DNA from 3 places in the Bradyrhizobium sp. 195 genome. Region 2 is predicted to be linked to each of the others. Evidence: predicted binding sites of a transcription regulator. Region 2 holds the regulator's gene; each other region holds the start of a gene.
What was found. Region 2 encodes LexA, which represses DNA repair genes until DNA is damaged. Its sites were predicted from a motif close to TGTTCNNNNTGTGTTCNG; they were not measured.
Positions count from the first base shown of each region.

Region 1: IVB26_RS30300 (PA0069 family radical SAM protein) is a predicted target of LexA. The motif match lies at 1,810-1,827, and genes of this name have one in related genera.
Region 3: IVB26_RS00150 (YifB family Mg chelatase-like AAA ATPase) is a predicted target of LexA. The motif match lies at 2,192-2,209, and genes of this name have one in related genera.

Region 1 is NZ_CP082161.1:6,474,009-6,478,288, forward strand. Features, by position in the region: gene IVB26_RS30290 (ribonuclease HII) at 1-58, opposite strand, end outside; gene IVB26_RS30295 (VOC family protein) at 132-587, opposite strand; gene IVB26_RS30300 (PA0069 family radical SAM protein) at 610-1,788, opposite strand; gene IVB26_RS30305 (phosphoketolase family protein) at 1,999-4,280, shown strand, end outside.
Region 2 is NZ_CP082161.1:4,819,409-4,823,688, reverse strand. Features, by position in the region: gene IVB26_RS22365 (GAF domain-containing protein) at 1-421, opposite strand, end outside; gene IVB26_RS22360 (hypothetical protein) at 640-1,074, opposite strand; gene lexA (transcriptional repressor LexA) at 1,466-2,167, opposite strand; gene IVB26_RS22350 (molybdopterin molybdotransferase MoeA) at 2,344-3,555, opposite strand; gene IVB26_RS22345 (hypothetical protein) at 3,776-3,982, opposite strand; gene IVB26_RS22340 (HAD family hydrolase) at 4,152-4,280, opposite strand, start outside.
Region 3 is NZ_CP082161.1:25,621-29,900, forward strand. Features, by position in the region: gene IVB26_RS00145 (hypothetical protein) at 22-495, opposite strand; gene IVB26_RS00150 (YifB family Mg chelatase-like AAA ATPase) at 594-2,132, opposite strand; gene IVB26_RS00155 (PilZ domain-containing protein) at 2,360-2,605, shown strand; gene IVB26_RS00160 (tetratricopeptide repeat protein) at 2,685-3,458, shown strand; gene IVB26_RS00165 (AAA family ATPase) at 3,509-4,280, opposite strand, start outside.

The DNA of each region.
Region 1 (4,280 bases), 1.7 Mb from region 2:
CGTCCTGCTTTGCCGCGTCTTTGGCGGCCGGCTTCCTGGCGGACTTGTCCCGAATCATGGCCGGGATGGTGCGCAAGCGGCCCGGGCTGCGCAACCGGGAACCCCAGACAATTCCCGTTATTCAGGCTGGCCTACTCCGCCAGATGCACCCGCCGGTCCTCGCCGACCTCGATGCCGGGCGCGACCACGACCTCCCAGGGATGGCCGTCGGGGTCCGCGAAATAGCCGGAATAGCCGCCGTAATCGGTCTCATGGGCGGCCTTCACCAGATTCGCCCCCTTGCCGAGGGCGAAGGCCATCACCGCATCGACCTCGTCCCGTGTCCGACAGTTCCAGGCGATCGTCATGCCGCGAAAGGTCGTCGGCCTCGGCTGATCCGGCAACGCGGCGTCCGCCGCGAGCTGATTCCACGGAAACAGCGCGAGCACCGGACCGCCGGTATCGTAGAACGCGACGGCCTCTCCGGTCGCCTTCAGCCGGCGCGAGAAGCCGAGCGCGTCGTAAAAGGCGATGCTGGCGCGGATGTCACTCACACCGAGCGTGATGACGGTGAGCCGCGGCAGCGGAGGCTGGAGTTGCTTGCTCATGCGACGCCTCTTCCACTCCCGGTCAGAACAGGCTGAGCTGATCGCCGCTCCGCTTCGGCCGCGCAAAGTGATCCGTCGTAAGCTTTGAGCGCCGCTTGTTGAGGCCAAGCCTGTCGCAGGCAATCTCGAAGCGGCGGCCGATGGTCCAGGCCATCGGTCCCGTGCCCTTCATCCGCTCGCCCCATTTCGCATCGTAGTCGCGCCCGCCGCGCATGTCGCGGATCAGCGTGAAGACGTGGCGATAGCGGTCCGGATAGTTCGCCATCAGCCATTCGCGGAAGAGATCGCGCACCTCCAGCGGCAGCCGCAGCAGCACATAGGAGGCTTCCTTGACGCCGGCATGGGCGGCGGCATCGAGAATGCGCTCGATCTCGGAATCGTTCAGCGCTGGGATCACGGGCGCGACCATCACGGTGGTGGGAATGCCGGCGTCCGAAAGCTGCTTCAGCGCCTCCAGTCGCTTCGGCGGCGTCGAGGCCCGCGGCTCCATGGTGCGCGCCAGTTTTGGATCGAGCGAGGTGACCGAGATCGCGACCTTGGCGAGGTTGCGCTTTGCCATGCGCGCGAGAATGTCGATGTCGCGCACCACCAGCGCGGATTTGGTGACGATGCCGACGGGATGGCCGGCGCGTTCCAACACCTCGAGGATGCCGCGCATGATCTTCCGCTCGCGCTCGATCGGCTGGTAGGGATCGGTGTTGGCGCCGATCGCGATCATCCGCGGCTCATAGCCGGTCGCGGCGAGCTCCTTCTCGAGCAGCGCGGGCGCCTCAGGTTTCACAAACAGCTTCGATTCGAAATCAAGCCCCGGCGACAGGCCGAGATAGGCATGGGTCGGCCGGGCAAAGCAGTAGACACAACCATGCTCGCAACCGCGATAGGGATTGATCGAGCGGTCGAAGCCGATATCGGGTGAGTCGTTGCGGGTGATCACCTTGCGCGAGGTATCGACCCCCACACTGGTCTTGAACGGCGGCAGCTCTTCCAGGCTCTGCCAGCCGTCGTCGAAGGCGACGCGCGCCTCGGCCTCAAAGCGGCCGCTTGCATTCGACTGCGCACCCCGCCCTCTCCGGCGCGCGCGGTCGATGGCGACGCCGAGCTCTGGAAAATCGGCTGGAAAATCAGAGTCCGCACCCGCCGGCTCGGAGGGCGCCGTGACCGGCGGGTGCTTGTGAGCATGAGAGGATGCTGCTGGACTCATGAAGCCAAGATAGCACGGCAAAGGAACAAATCAAGAACACAAACGAAAAACTGAAAAACAACCCCATGCAAAGTTGCGGCCCAAATTTCGGGCGCGGTCCTTTGACCTCACGCAACACGCCCGACATGGCGATTTCGTTTGATGCCGGTCAGGGATCAATCGCCGCGGAACAATGTTGGTGACGATCGCCGGGTGAAGGTCAGCAGGAACATGACAAAGCAACAACAATCGGCCTCAGCGAGCAGCGACCTCGGTCTCCTTGATAGCTACTGGCGCGCCGCGAACTACCTCTCCGTCGGGCAAATTTACCTGCTGGACAATCCTCTGCTGCGCGAGCCCTTGCGCCCCGAGCACATCAAGCCGCGTTTGCTCGGCCATTGGGGTACAACGCCCGGCCTGAACTTCATCTACGCCCACCTCAACCGCGTCATTCGCACGCTTGATGTCAGCGTGCTCTATGTCTGCGGCCCCGGCCATGGCGGGCCGGGCATGGTCGCCAACACCTATCTGGAAGGCAGCTACAGCGAGATCTATCCTGATATCGCGCGCGATGCGGACGGCATGCGCAAGCTGTTCAGGCAGTTCTCGTTCCCCGGTGGCATTCCGAGCCACGCCGCGCCGGAAACGCCGGGCTCGATCCACGAAGGCGGCGAACTCGGCTACGCGCTGGTGCATGCCTATGGCGCGGCGCTGGACAATCCTGATTTGATCGTTGCCTGCGTGGTCGGCGACGGCGAAGCCGAGACCGGTCCGCTCGCCGCGTCCTGGCACTCCAACAAATTCCTGAACCCCGCCCATGACGGCGCGGTGCTGCCGATTCTGCATCTGAACGGCTACAAGATCGCCAACCCGACCGTGCTCGGGCGGATGCGCGACGAGGAAATCCGCGATCTCTTCCGCGGGTTCGGCCACGAGCCGCTGTTCGTCGAAGGTGATGAGCCCAAATTGATGCACCAGGCCATGGCGGATGCGCTCGACGTCGCGCTCGCCAGCATCCGCTCGATCCAGCAGCACGCACGGGACGGGCGCGGAAGCGTCGAGCGGCCGCGCTGGCCGATGATCGTGCTGCGCAGCCCGAAGGGCTGGACCGGTCCGAAAGAGGTCGACGGCAAGAAGGTCGAGGGCTTTTGGCGCGCACATCAGGTCCCCGTCGCAGGCTGCCGTGAAAATCCGGCCCATCTCAAAGTGCTCGAAGACTGGATGCGCAGCTACGAGCCGGAAAAACTGTTCGACGAAAGCGGCGCGCTCATCCCCGAGCTTCAGGCGCTCGCGCCAGAAGGCCTCCGCCGCATGGGCGCCAATCCGCATGCCAATGGCGGCCTCCTGAAGAAAGAGCTGAAGCTGCCGGACTTCCGCAACTTCGCAATCGAAGTGCCGCAGCCCGGCGGCCTCATGGCCGAAGCGACGCGCGAGCTCGGCAAATTTTTGCGCGATGTCATCCGCCTCAACGCGAAAGAGCGCAACTTCCGCATCATGGGCCCGGACGAAACCGCGTCAAACCGTCTGGACGCGGTGTTCGAGGAGACTGAACGCGTCTGGATGGAGCCGATCGAACCTTACGACGTGCATCTGGCGCAAGACGGCCGCGTCATGGAAGTGTTGAGCGAACATCTCTGCCAGGGCTGGCTCGAGGGCTATCTGCTCACCGGCAGGCATGGCTTCTTCTCGTGTTACGAGGCCTTCATCCACATCGTCGATTCCATGTTCAACCAGCATGCCAAATGGTTGAAGGTCACGCGCGAGCTGCCGTGGCGGCGGCCGATTGCGTCGCTCAATTACCTCTTGACCTCGCATGTCTGGCGTCAGGACCATAACGGCTTCAGCCACCAGGACCCCGGCTTCGTCGATCTCGTCGCCAACAAGAAGGCCGATATCGTCCGCATCTACTTCCCGCCTGATGCCAACACGCTGCTGTGGATCGCCGACCATTGCCTGCGCACCTACAACCGCGTCAACGTGATCGTCGCCGGCAAGCAGCCGGCGCCGCAATGGCTGTCGATGCAGGAGGCGGCCACGCATTGCGATGCCGGCATCGGCATCTGGACCTGGGCGGGTACGGAAGCTGCAGGTCAGGAGCCCGACGTGGTCATGGCCTGCGCCGGCGACGTGCCGACGCTGGAGACCCTCGCCGCCGTCGATCTCTTGCGCAAGGCGCTGCCGGACCTGAAGATCCGCGTCGTCAACGTCGTCGATCTCATGACGCTGCAGCCGCAGGAGCAGCATCCGCACGGCCTGTCCGACCGCGACTTCGACAGCCTGTTCACATCAGACAAGCCTGTCATCTTCGCCTATCACGGCTATCCATACCTGATCCACCGGCTGACCTATAACCGCACCAACCATGCCGGCATGCATGTGCGCGGTTTTGCCGAGGAAGGCACCACGACGACGCCGTTCGACATGGTCGTGCTCAACGAGCTCGACCGCTATCACCTCGCGATCGAGGCGATCGAACGCGTGCCCGGGCTCGCGGCGAAGGCGGCTCAGGCCAA
Region 2 (4,280 bases):
ATTCGAACATGTCCGCCGTGCCGTAATAGCCGTCGACAAGCGCCATCTCGTGGGAGCGATCAGGATCGTTGTGCCAGAGTTCGATCGCGCCGACATGCGCCTCGTCGTCGCCGCAGAACAGCACCATCACGGCTTGCAGAAATTCGCCTGCAAACACCGGCACGGCCACGCCGCAGGTGAGGCCGGCCGCGAGCGCCTGATCGGTGCGCTTGAAATAGGAGTTGGCGAATGTCGTGAGGATGACGGGATGGCCAGAGGCCCAGGCCTTGCCTGGAAGCCCCTCGTCATATCCGAAATGCAGCTCTGCGCTGGCGGTCTTGAATGCGGACAGGCCTTCGTCGTAGAGGCCGCCGCCGAATTCCAGCCGCATGCGCGTCCGGTCAGGTATCCAGAGTTCAACGACGCGAATGAAGGTCTTCATCGAGCTGTCCGCCGCCTCAAACCACGACAGCATCGGACATTTGGCTGCGGAGCGGACGTTCAAAATTCAGGCAGGACGGGTTAAACTTCGTGCGGCGACGATGTGCGGCGGCGGGTCTCGCCGATCGATTTTCGTGAAACACAAACCCGCCGGGCTCGCCGGCCTCGGCCGGCGATGGCATTTCAATCCTGGCCCGACCTATTGTCGGTCGAGTGGCGTCAGCCGATCGGCAGGCGCGTGACCGTCGGCCGGCCGTCGGCGATGATCTGCGGCTTGTGCTCGCGCTCGCTGACGGGCTGGGTCACCGGCAGTTGCAGCACGGTTGCGCGCTGGCCTTCGACGAGTTGCGTCACCAGCACGTATTTGCCATCCGGGAATTCGATCGCGTCGTGATGGCGATCGGGAATGTGCGGATCGATCTTGCCGAACTTGCCGACGCGCGAATTGACGGTGCGCGTCCAGATCCAGCGATTGTCGTAACGGACGTTGTCGGCGAAGGCGAGCTCCGTCCCCGGCAGCAGGCAGACGGCCACGGTCGGATCGGCCGCAGAAGCAAAACCACGCGTCGAGGTGCCGCGGAACGTTGTCGACACGATCGTCTCGCCGACTTCGGCGGGGCGCGATGCAACGGCATGCAGGCTGTAGTCACACATCGGGTGCTCCTCATGCGAAGATAGCAACCCGCGCCTCCCTCGGAGGCGCAAGCCTCTATCAGAGTGGAAGCAGACAACGCTCTGCTTGGTTGTAGGCAAATCTGCGGCTGGCACGCGGGATGCGATCAAATTATCTTTTCGAATCCGCGAGGAACAAAGCTCACATCAATGCATTCGGCAAAGACGAGCGTTAGCGGCCCGCGCGCGCCGATGTATCATTGTCTGCTCGAGGCCTCGAGACCGAAAAGTGACGAGTGCTTGGCGGCGACACGCCGGGGCGTCGCGCTGGAAGGGGCCGGACAATCTGCGCAAGACCAGAAGACTGCCCAGCAGGAGCGGATCAGATCCGCTCCAATCGGAATCATTGGTATCGAATGACCGCCGAGGGGTCTCAGTACTTCCGGTAAAGCCCGATCAGCTTGCCCTGAATTTTCACGCGGTTCGGCGGCAGGATGCGCACCTCATAAGCGGCATTGGCGGGTTCGAGTGCGATCGAGGCGCCGCGGCGGCGGAAGCGCTTGAGCGTGGCCTCCTCGTCGTCGATCAGCGCCACCACGATGTCACCGGTATCGGCGCTCTCGTTGCGCTGGATCAGCGCCATGTCGCCGTCGAGGATACCGGCCTCGACCATGGAATCGCCGCGCACTTCGAGGGCGTAGTGCTCGCCGGAGCCGAGCATGTCAGGCGGCACGCTGATGGTGTGGCTGCGGGTCTGCAACGCCTCGATCGGCGTGCCGGCCGCGATGCGGCCCATCACGGGCACTGCAACGGGCCGCTCGCCCTCGTCCACGGCCGGGCTGGAGCTCGCGCGGACCTTGCCGAGATTGCCCTCGATGACGCTCGGCGTGAAGCCGCGTCGGTTGCCGGCGGCAGCTTGAAGCTCCGGCAGCTTGATCACTTCGATGGCGCGGGCGCGGTTGGGCAGGCGGCGGATGAAGCCGCGCTCCTCGAGCGCGGTGATCAGGCGGTGAATGCCTGACTTCGAGCGCAGGTCGAGCGCATCCTTCATCTCGTCGAAGGAGGGCGGCACGCCGCTTTCCTTCAAGCGTTCGCTGATGAACCGCAGAAGCTCGTATTGTTTGCGCGTTAACATCTCGACCAAAGTCCCCCGGTTGATGTCGTTCGATTCCGAGACGATGAATTCAGCGATAAGCCGCTGCATGCTCGAAACAAATCATGAACGGACACTATATGTTCGATACATGTTCCGCAACTGCTTAATTTACCGTGAACAGAGGCAAACTCGCGGAATGCGTGTGGCCGCGCAGTTCAGACGGGGAGCCGCAGCACCTCGCAAGGGCTGCCGGCCTCGGCCTTCGGGGCGAACGGTGGGCGGACGAGAAGTACCTGTGCTGCAGCGAGATTCGCAAGCAGAGAGGAGTCCTGATGACTGACGGGAACGGCGACGAGCGTGCCGTCGTCGCGCAGCTCCAGCCGCGCGCGCAGATAATCCTCGCGCTGGTCGTTGGCGCCGAGATCGCGGCCCAGCACGGCGCGCTCGCGACGATGATGGATCACTGAACGGCCCGACAGCGCGCGAATCAGCGGCACCATGAACAGGAAGGCGCAGACGTAGGAGGACACGGGATTGCCGGGCAGGCCGATCACACCCATCGCGCCGAGCCGTCCGTGCATCATCGGCTTGCCGGGCCGAATCGCGATCTTCCAGAACGCCATCGAGATGCCTTCGTCCAGGAGCGCCTGCTGGACCAGATCGTGGTCGCCGACCGACGCGCCGCCGGTCGTGATCAGGATGTCGGTACCGCTCTCGCGGGCGCGACGGATGCCGGCGGAGGTGGCTGCAAGCGTATCGGCGGCAACGCCGAGGTCGATGGTCTCGGCGCCCTCGCTGCGGGCTAGAGCGTGCAGGGCGTAGCCATTGGAATAGACGATCTGGCCGTGCCCGGGCGTTGAGCCCGGCATCACCAGTTCGTCGCCGGTGGCGAGGATCGCGACCTTCGGACGGCGGCAGACGGCGAGATGCGGGTGATTCATTCCGGCTGCGAGCGCGAGGTCGCGCTCTGTCAGACGGGTTCCTTTGCGCAAGAGCACGTCGCCCTCGCGGAAGTCGACGCCTGCCGGGCGGATGTGCCGTCCGGCGATCGCGGCTTCCTTGATCGTGACGCTATCGCCGTCCGCGACGGTGTCCTCCTGGATCACGACCGCGTCCGCACCGTCGGGAATGACGCCGCCCGTGAAGATCCGTACGGCTTCGCCGGCACCGACCGTTCCTGCGAAAGGACGGCCCGCCGCGACCTCGCCGATGACCGTCAGCCGGGAATCGATCGTTGCCGCATCGGCGGCGCGCACGGCATAGCCGTCCATCGCCGACATCGCTTGCGGCGGCTGCGTGCGCCGCGCCGCGACGTCGCGCGCGAGCACGCGATGGTAGGCCTCGTCGAGGGAGGCCTTCTGTTCGGGCAGTGGCTCTGCACCCGCCAGCACCGCGGCAAGCGCGTCCGAAACCGGCATCAGGGCCACGGGCTAAACTCCTGCTGAGCACATTGGTAAATGGCCGGCGAGAGTTCTATCCGAGTGCGGGCGCGAGGCAAAGCAGCACGCAGGGTGATTTATCCTGCGTGGCCTCAGCAGTGGAGGAGGCGGCTCAATTCCGTCGCGGCATGATCCGGAAGGCGAGACAGACCGGGATGAGGATGGCCATGGCGAGCACGAGAAGGACGAATGCCACGGCCAGCATCGGTCAACTCCCGCTCGGTCGGCCCGAGCCGTCGTTCAGTGCGACGTCGGGAGCTTTGGGACCTTGATCCTTGTCGGGCAGAGGGTCGGCCTGAGACTTCAGGTCGGCGGCCTTGCTGATCAGCTTGGCGGAAAGGTCAGAATCCGAGGTGGTTCTTGCGAATTCAAGCAGGAGAGAGGCTTGCTTGGTGAGATAGGTTTTGCCCAGCACGTCGATAAGTCCGATGTAGAAGTCCCAACCGACTCATGAGTCCGAAGGGTGGCATTCCGTTCCCGGAACTCTGTACAAAAATGCACAAAGGGTTTGGGTTCCTCATGTTCCGCAGATTTGGTCCCGGGAACCGGGGCGTGCGGTGGGCTCGCGCTGGGACCGTTTAGCCTCAGATTCCTAGGGCCTTCAAGGCGTTCCCGACATCGCGCGGCGACGTGACATGCACGGCGGTCAGGCCGCGCGCCTGCGCTCCCTCGATGTTCTCGGCGAGATCGTCGAAGAACACGATGCGCTCCGC
Region 3 (4,280 bases), 3.5 Mb from region 2:
GAAAGATCATGCTCAAACTATTTACAGCGAGGCGGCCTGGAGCGGGAGCGGGCGATGGCCGCCATGGGCGCCGACGATCAGCGCCGCCGCCTCGCGCTGCGAGAACGATTTCGAGCGCACATAGATGCGGTAATCGGCCGGCCCTTCGGTGGAGAGATAGATCACCTGGCCGCCATCGACGGGCTGAGCGGCAATCGACACAAGGCGGGTCGACGGATTGGCCTGGCAGGAGTCCGGTTCGGAACCTAGGCCGTCGTCGACCACGGCGAAATCCGCGGCGTCGGCATCGTCGGTAATCTGGACCCGCACAGTGGCGTGCTCCGGATCGTCGGTGAAGGCGACGTGCACGCCGGCCGTCCAGAACAGTGAGGTCAGCTCGACCGAGGTGTCGCCGAGCGCGATGCAGGGATGTGAGACCGATCCGATCTCGCCGCGGGCGAATGCAACAGCCGCCAGGAGGGGAACAACCGAGGCCAGGATCTTGAAACGCAACATGACGCTCTACTCGCACAAGCCACTTGGGAACTCATCGGGCCTTATGGTTTGCAGAGCGTAAAGGAAACTCGTTACCGCCGGGTTGATGCGCAGAATGATCAAGCCAGCTGGCGTACATCCTCCGCGAGTGCGCGATAGGACAAAGCTTCGGCCAGATGCAGCCGGCCGATCTTGTCGGAATGATCGAGATCGGCCAGCGTGCGCGCCACCCGCAGCACGCGGTGATAGCCGCGCGCCGACAGCCGCATGGTCTCGGCGGCATCGCGCAGCAGTTTGGCGCCTTGCGCGTCAGGCTTTGCGATCTCCTCCAGCACGGAGGCGGGGGCCTCGGCATTGGTGCGGACATTGGGCAGACCGGCATCGGCATAACGTGCGAGCTGGATGTCGCGCGCCGCGGCGACGCGCGCGGCGACCTCGGCCGAGCCTTCCGCCGGAGGCGGCAGGATCAGATCGGCCGCGGTCACGGCCGGCACCTCGATGCGCAGATCGATGCGGTCCATCAGCGGGCCCGAGATGCGCGCCTGGTAATCGCCGGTGCAGCGGTCGATGCGGCCACGCTTGCAGGCATAGCCGGGCTCGAACGCGTTGCCGCAGCGGCACGGATTCATCGCCGCGACCAGCATGAAGCGGGCGGGGTAGGTGACGCGATGGTTGGCGCGCGACACGGCGACCTCGCCATTCTCCAGCGGCTGCCGCAGCGAATCCAGCACGCGCGGATCGAATTCGGGCAGCTCGTCGAGAAACAACACGCCCTGATGCGCCAGCGAGATCTCGCCGGGCTTGGCGCGCATGCCGCCGCCAGTGAGCGCGGCAATGCTGGCGGAATGATGCGGTGAGCGGAACGGCCGCCGCGCCGTCAGCGCGCCGCCTTCGATCTCGCCGGCGACGGACGCGATCATCGAGACTTCGAGCAGCTCACCCGGCGACAGCGGCGGCAGGATCGAGGGCAGCCGCGCCGCCAGCATCGATTTGCCGGCGCCGGGCGCGCCGATCATGAGCAGGTGATGCCCGCCGGCGGCCGCGATCTCCAGCGCCCGCTTGGCGCTCTCCTGACCCTTGATGTCGCGGAGGTCGAGCGTGGACGCGGCGGCCTCATGCACCTTCGGCAAAGGCCGCGACAGCACCTGCGTGCCTTTGAAGTGGTTGGCGATCTGGATCAGCGAGTGTGCTGCGATGATCTGGATGTCCGGGCTGGCCCAGGCCGCTTCGGAGCCGCAGGACGCCGGGCAGATCAGCCCTTCCTCGCGCATATTGGCGCCGATGGCGGCGGGAAGAACGCCGGCCACGGGCGCGATCGAGCCGTCGAGGCCAAGCTCGCCGAGCACGGTGAAGCCGGTCAGCGCATCCGGCGGGATCGCGCCGATCGCCGCCATCAGGCCGAGCGCGATCGGGAGGTCGTAATGGCTGCCCTCCTTGGGCAGGTCGGCCGGCGCCAGATTGACGATGATCCGGCGCGCCGGCAGCGCGAGGCCCGAGGCGATCAGCGCCGAGCGCACCCGCTCGCGCGCCTCCGACACCGCCTTGTCCGGCAGGCCGACGATGGCGAACGCCGGCAGGCCAGGCGCAACCTGCACCTGCACGTCGACCGCGCGGGCCTCGATCCCCTCAAAGGCGACGGTAGAAACCCGCTGAACCATGCTCAAACCAGCCTGCCCCTCTCGCACAATTAGGGGTAGCAGAGCCCGGCGCCTTCCGCAAGAACAATACGGGAACAATCCCGCAGGGGCGGCGAATCCTAAGCATTCGTAAACGCCAAGCCGACACTACGCTTCGAATGCCAGCTTCTGTCCTCAGCACATTCCAACGAATGTCCGCTACTCCTAGGGCTGCGGGATGGGCCGTGGTCAACGGGTGAACAATTCAAATGCTTGCAAATCGCCGGAGAAGCGAACGTCGGATGTGCAGCCGGCTCGCCAAGATCCATTTTGGCGCGGGGTCGCTGCCGCGGGACTGCACGATCACGGATATCTCGGATGGCGGCGTGAAAGTGGTGGCGGAATTCTTGGAAGTGCCGCCGCAATTCACCATCATCTTCGCGCCCGACTATTCCCGGCAATGCCGCCTGCGCTGGCGCATCGGCTGCGAGTTCGGCGCCGAATTCACCGACTAGGGTCCTTGGGAGCGCGTCCTTAACGGGACTTTAGCGTTAATCGGTAAGCATCTCTGATCAGTTGCCGAGTGATCAGAGTATGTCCAAGCGTTCGTCCCTCGCCTTTCCTGCGGCGAGATTGCTGCTTCCCGCACTCCTGGTGCTCACCCTCGGCGGTTGCCAGACCGCCGGCATCGAGGACGTGACCGGCGCGCTCGGCGTCAGATCGGAAACGGCTGATAAGGCCGACCCCACGCCGGACATGGACGCTTTGCGTGCGCGCTATCGCGCCAAGCCTGGTGATCCCGACCTTGCGCTCGCCTACGGCAAGGCGCTGCGCGAGAGCGGCCAGCGCGCGCAGGCGGTCGCGGTGATGGAGCAGGCCGTGCTCGGTCATTCCAGCAACAAGGCGCTGCTCGCCGGCTATGGCCGCGCGCTCGCCGACAACGGTAATTTCCAGCAGGCCTTCGACGTCCTCGGCCGCGCGCATTCGCCTGAAGATCCCGATTGGCGCATCCTGTCGGCGCAGGGCGCGGCGCTCGATCAGCTCGGCCGCAACGAGGAAGCGCAGCAATATTACGCCGCGGCGTTGAAGATCGTGCCGAACGAGCCGACCGTGCTGTCCAATCTCGGCCTGTCCTATATGCTGCAAAACAATCTGTCGAAGGCCGAACAGGTGCTCGGCCGCGCTTATCAGCGCAATCAGAACGATGCGCGGGTCCGCGCCAATCTGGCGCTCGTGCTGGGATTGCAAGGCCGCGAGGCCGAGGCCGAAATCCTCGTGAAGGCCGATCTGCCGCCCGATCAGGCCGCGGCAAAGGTCACTGCGCTGCGGCAGTTGCTGGCGAAGAAGCAGCAACGGGCGGACAAATAGCCCGCCCGCAGAGGTTCTTTTTCCACTTCGCTCGAAAAGGCTTCCAGCCCTTACGACGCCTTGCGATGCGGGGCTGATCCGCGCCCCGACCGGCCCTTCAGCTTCTTCAGCAGCGGCGCGAGCAACGAGCGCTTCGGCTTCTTCACCTCGCCGCGGCCGGCGAGGCGGTTCGCCATGTTCTGAAACAACTCGGTGGTGCGGTGATTCTTGGAGACTTCCGCGATCATCTGGCCGTTATTGGCCGCGGTCGAAAACAGTTTCGAATCGAACGGGATCACCGCAATCGGCTGGCTCTCCATGGTCTTGGCGAACGCCTTGACCTCGATCTCCGCGCGCTTGTGCATGCCGACCTGATTCAGGCAGTACAGCGGCGGCCGGTCGTTCGGTCGCGCTGCTTTCAGCACGCTCAGCATGTTCTTGGTGTTGCGCAGATTGGCGAGGTCGGGCTCGGCGACGATCGCGATGTCGTCGGCATTCACCAGCGCGCGCCGCGTCCACCCTGACCATTGGTGCGGGACGTCGAGCACGATGCAGGGCGTGGTCATGCGTAGCGTGTCGAATATGGCGTCGAAGGCTTCGGCGCCGAAATCGTAGACGCGGTCAAGGCTGGCAGGCGCAGCGAGGAGGCTGAGGCGCTCGGTGCATTTGGACAGCAGGCGCTCCATCAGCGCCGTGTCCGGCCGGTCCTGCGACAGCACTGCGTTGGCGATGCCCTGCGCCGGGTCCTGGTTGTAGTCGAGGCCCGCGGTGCCGAAGGCGAGGTCGAGGTCGATCACGACCGAATCGAGCGAAAGGTCGCGGGCGATGGTCCAGGCCACGTTG